Regions from separate parts of the Micromonospora sp. NPDC005087 genome, predicted to be linked through region 2. Evidence: riboswitches for the same ligand, from Rfam matches in the RefSeq annotation. Region 2 holds a riboswitch; the other holds the start of a gene.
The links. A riboswitch is a leader RNA that binds a small molecule or an ion and turns the genes downstream of it on or off. The one in region 2 is predicted to bind S-adenosylmethionine.
Positions count from the first base shown of each region.

Region 1: linked by a shared signal. The riboswitch ahead of ACFYPS_RS24445 (ABC transporter substrate-binding protein) and the one ahead of thrC (threonine synthase) in region 2 are both predicted to bind S-adenosylmethionine.

Region 1 is NZ_JBIALB010000011.1:157,601-159,967, reverse strand. It holds gene ACFYPS_RS24450 (amino acid transporter) at 1-904, shown strand, start outside; SAM riboswitch class IV at 991-1,102, shown strand; gene ACFYPS_RS24445 (ABC transporter substrate-binding protein) at 1,371-2,273, shown strand; gene ACFYPS_RS24440 (amino acid ABC transporter permease) at 2,317-2,367, shown strand, end outside.
Region 2 is NZ_JBIALB010000004.1:267,663-270,029, forward strand. It holds gene ACFYPS_RS12335 (DMT family transporter) at 23-991, shown strand; SAM riboswitch class I at 1,115-1,250, shown strand; gene thrC (threonine synthase) at 1,261-2,367, shown strand, end outside.

The DNA of each region.
Region 1 (2,367 bases), on a different contig from region 2:
GGGGGCCTCGGCGATGGCCGGGCTGCTCAACCTCGTACCCCGCTACCTGCCCCGCTACGGCATGGCGCCGACCTGGGCCCGGGCCGTACGGCCACTGGTGCTGGTCTTCACCGGGGTGGCGTTTCTGATCACGGTCGCCTTCGGGGCGAGCGTGGACGCGCAGGGCGGCGCGTACGCCACCGGGGTCCTGGTGTTGATCACCTCGGCGGCGACGGCGGTGACCCTCGCGGCGCGGCGGCGGCGCCAGCGTGGCCGGACGGTCGCGTTCGGGATCATCGCGATCGCCTTCGTCTACACCACCGCGGCGAACGTGGTGGAACGTCCCGACGGCGTGAAGATCGCGGCCTGCTTCATCGGCGGGATGATCGTGGTGTCGCTGCTGTCCCGGTTGTTCCGCGCCTTCGAGTTGCGGGTCGACCGGGTGGAGCTGGACGCCGAGGCCACCCGGTTGATCGACGAGTGCAGCGGGCGCCGCGTCCGCCTCATCGCGCACGAGCCGGCCACCCGGGACCGTGCGGAGTACCGCGACAAGCTCGCCCAGACCGTGGCGGACAACGACTTCCCGGCCGACAGCGCGGTGATCTTCGTCGAGGTGACGGTGACCGACCCGTCGGACTTCGAGACCGAGCTGCTGATCCGTGGCAGCGTGGAGCACGACCGGTACCCGGTGCTGAGCCTCGCCAGTTCCGCGGTGCCCAGCGCGGTGGCCGCCCTGCTGCTGGATATCCGCGACCGGGCGGGGCGGTGCCCGCACATCTACTTCGAGTGGACCGAGGGCAACCCGGGCGGCAACTTGCTGCGCTACCTGGCGTTCGGCCACGGCGAGATCGCCCCGGTCACCCGGGAGATCCTGCGCCGCCAGGAACCCGACCCGCGCCGCCGTCCGCACGTGCACGCCAGCTGACCTGCCGACCGGACGCCAGTCGCGGACGGTGAGCGTGGTCATAACGACTGGACGATCCGCCTCCCCGGGCTGCTAGCCTCGGCGCAGGTCATGAGCGCCAGCGCGAAGCCCCGGCTCGCTGGCCGGCAACCCTCCTCCGCGGTGGGGTGCCCCGGGTGAAGACCAGGCACCGGCACGACGTCGGTGCAAGCGTGGCCTGGCACCCAGGTCAGCACAGACCCGGGAGAGCCATGCGCATCCTCAGCACCACACCATCAGCCGACGCCGCGGATTCCCGCACCGGCTGGCCGACACCGGCACTGACCCGCAGGCGGCACGTGGACCTGATGCGGGTGTGCAGCGCCGCCTGTCGCGGCCGCGCGTACTAGCGCACCCCTTCCCGAACCCATCCCAGCGGTACGCCCACCGGGCGCACCGTCGGCGGCGCACATCTGCGTCCGCCGCTGCGCAAACTTCGGAGACACCTGTGCGATTCCTTCCTGCCCTGACCCGCGCCGCGGCCCTCGGCGCGTCCACGATCCTGGCCGCCACCGCGCTCACCGCGTGCGGCGACGACACCTCGTCCGACGCCGCCGCCAACCCGTACGGTCTGGCGCAGCCGGGCGTGCTGCGCGCCGGCACGCTGACCGACGCGCCACCGAACGTGTACCTCAAGGACGGCAAGTTCACCGGCTTCGACAACGACCTGCTGACCGCAGTGGCCAGCAAGCTCGGCCTGAAGGTGGAGTTCGTCGGCACCGACTTCTCCGCGCTGCTCTCCCAGGTCAACAACCACAAGTTCGACGTCGGCAGCTCCTCGATCACCATCACCGAGGCGCGCAAGAAGACGGTCGACTTCGGCAACGGCTACGACTTCGGCTACTTCGGCCTGGACGTGCCGGCCGGCTCGCCGATCACCGGCTTCGACCAGCTCGCCGGCAAGCGGGTCGTGGTGGTGCAGGGCACCGTCCAGGACGACTACGCCACCGGCGAGCAGCTCAACCCGGTCCGGGTGCCGGACTACAACGGCGCGATCAACCAGCTCAAGGCGGGCACCGCCGACGCGTGGATCGCCCCGGCCGAGATCGGCGAGACGTCGGCGGCCGACAGCAACGGCAAGATCACTGTGGCGGCCAAGCAGCTCAGCCCGGCACCGACCGCGTACGCCGTCGCCAAGGGCGGCGACAAACTGCGGGAGGCGCTGAACAAGGGCCTCGACGAGGTGATCGCGGACGGCACCTGGAGCCGGTTGCAGGCGCAGTACTACCCGGGTCGGCCCGTACCGGCGGACTTCCGCCCGGGCAGCGGCACGGTGACCGTGCCGGCCGCACCGTCGGCGTCGGCGTCGGCGTCGGCGTCGGCGTCGGCGTCGGCGTCGGCCGCGTCCTGAGACACCCGGTGACGAGCGAGCGGGGCGGTAGGAGAGGCGACCAATGGATCCGTTGAGCACCCTGTGGGAGACCTTCTTCGACTGGGACGCGATG
Region 2 (2,367 bases):
TACTCGAACATTGGAGCTGACGATGCGATCCCGCGCCGCCGCCTACCCGTTACTCGCCGTGCTCAGTTGGGGAGTGATGTTCCCGATCCTGGCCAGTGCGCTGACCTGGGTCGATCCGCTCAACCTGACCACCGCCCGCTACCTGCTGGCCACTGTCATCCTGGTCGGCATCCTGCTGCTCCGCGAGGGCGCCGGCGCGCTGCGGCTCGGCGGCCGGGCGGTCGAGGTGGCGGTGCTCGGCGCGGTCGGCTTCGCCGGCTTCAACGTGCTCACCAACCTGGCGCTCGAACACGCCGCACCGCAGCAGGTCGCCCTCTTCGTGGCGACCACCCCGGTCATCACCCAGCTGGTCCGCTGGGTCCGCGACGGCGTACGCCCGAAGCCGCTCCTGCTGGCCCTCTCCCTGGTGGCGCTTCTCGGCGTCGGCCTGGTGATCACGCGCGGGAGCCTGGCCGGGCTCGGTCAGTTCGGCCTCGGCGGTCTGATGATGATCGGCGCGGTGTTCGGCTGGGCCATCTACACCCACGGCGCCAGCCGGTTCGGCGGCTGGTCGCCGCTGCGGTACACCACCCTCACCGCGCTCGCCGGCACGGCCGCCATGCTCGCCGCGAGCGTGCTCGCCGACGGCATCGGCTGGCAGCACGCGCCGGGAGCCGCCGACCTGGTGGCGGTCGCGCCGCAGTTGGCGTACGCCGTGATCGTGGGCGCCGTGGTCGCGGTGCTGGCCTGGAACACCGGCGTGCAGCGGCTCGGCACCGCCAACGCCGCGCTCTTCATGAACCTGGTCCCGGTGACCACCTTCGCAGTGCAGATCGCCCGCGGCTACCGGCCCGAGCCGGTCGAGCTTGTCGGGGCCGCGATCACCATCGCCGCCCTGGTCGCCGCCAACGTGGCGACCCGCGCCCGCACCGCCGCGGTGCCCGCGGACCAGGCGACCGCCGTCGTCGACCGGACGGCGGTCGTCGACCCGGTCGCGGTGGTGGCCCGCTAACCGGCCGGCCGAGTCAGATCGACGGCGCAGGTCGTCCCGGCCGCCGCCGGCCGATCGCTCACCTGGCGGGACGCCGGGAGCCTCCCGTCGCCGCATTGCCTAGACTCGGCGGCACAACTGAATACCTCATCCAGAGGGGCTGAGGGATACGGCCCGACGACGCCCCGGCAACCACCCCGCGCGCTCACCGCTGAGCGCCCCGCGGGGCAGGTGCCAATTCCGTCCCCGCCGCACCGTGCGATGCGGGGAAAGATGAGAGGACCCTCGACATGACGTCGACGCTCGCCGCCTCCGGCATCGACACCTCCGCCAGCCCCGCCCGCGCCCTGGTCTGCCGCGCCTGTTCGGCCCGCTACCCGCTCGCCGCCCAGCACGCCTGCTACGAGTGTTTCGGCCCGCTGGAGGTCGACTACGACGCCACAGCCCTGGCCACGGTCACCCGTGAGCGGATCGAGGCCGGCCCGGACAACATCTGGCGGTACGCCGCGCTGCTGCCCGCCGGTCAGGACCCGTCCACCCGCGTCACCCTGAACCCGGGGCTCACCCCGCTGGTAGCGGCCCCGCACCTCGCCGCCGAACTGGGCATCACCGCGCCGCTCTGGGTCAAGGACGACAGCGCCAACCCGACCCACTCGTTCAAGGACCGGGTCGTATCGGTGGCGCTCACCGCCGCCCGGGCGCTCGGCTTCACCCGGTTCGCCTGCGCCTCCACCGGTAACCTGGCCAACTCGGTGGCCGCGCACGCCGCCCGCGCCGGGGTGCCCTCGGTGGTCTTCATCCCGAGCGACCTGGAGCAGGGCAAGGTCATCACCACCGCGGTCTACGGCGGTGACCTGGTCGCCATCGACGGCTCGTACGACGATGTGAACCGGCTCTGCGGCGAGCTGGTGGAGACCGACGAGTTCGAGGACACCGCGTTCGTCAACGTCAACGTCCGGCCGTACTACGCCGAGGGCTCCAAGACACTCGGGTACGAGGTGGCCGAGCAGCTCGGTTGGCGGATCCCGGCCCAGGTGGTCATCCCGATGGCCAGCGGCGAGCTGCTCACCAAGATTGACAAGGCGTTCTCCGAGCTGGTCGAGATCGGTCTGGTCGAGGCGCCGGCCGGCGGCTGGAAGGTCTTCGGCGCCCAGTCCGCCGGCTGCAACCCGATCGCCACCGCCCTGCACGCCGACACCGACACGATCACCCCGGTCAAGCCCACCGGCATCGCCAAGTCGCTCAACATCGGCGACCCGGCCGCCGGCCTCTACGCCCTGGAGGCGGTCCGCCGCACGGACGGCTGGATGGAGTACGCCGACGACGACGAGATCCGCGCCGGCATCCGACAGTTGGCACGTACCACCGGGGTCTTCGCCGAGACCGCGGGCGGGGTC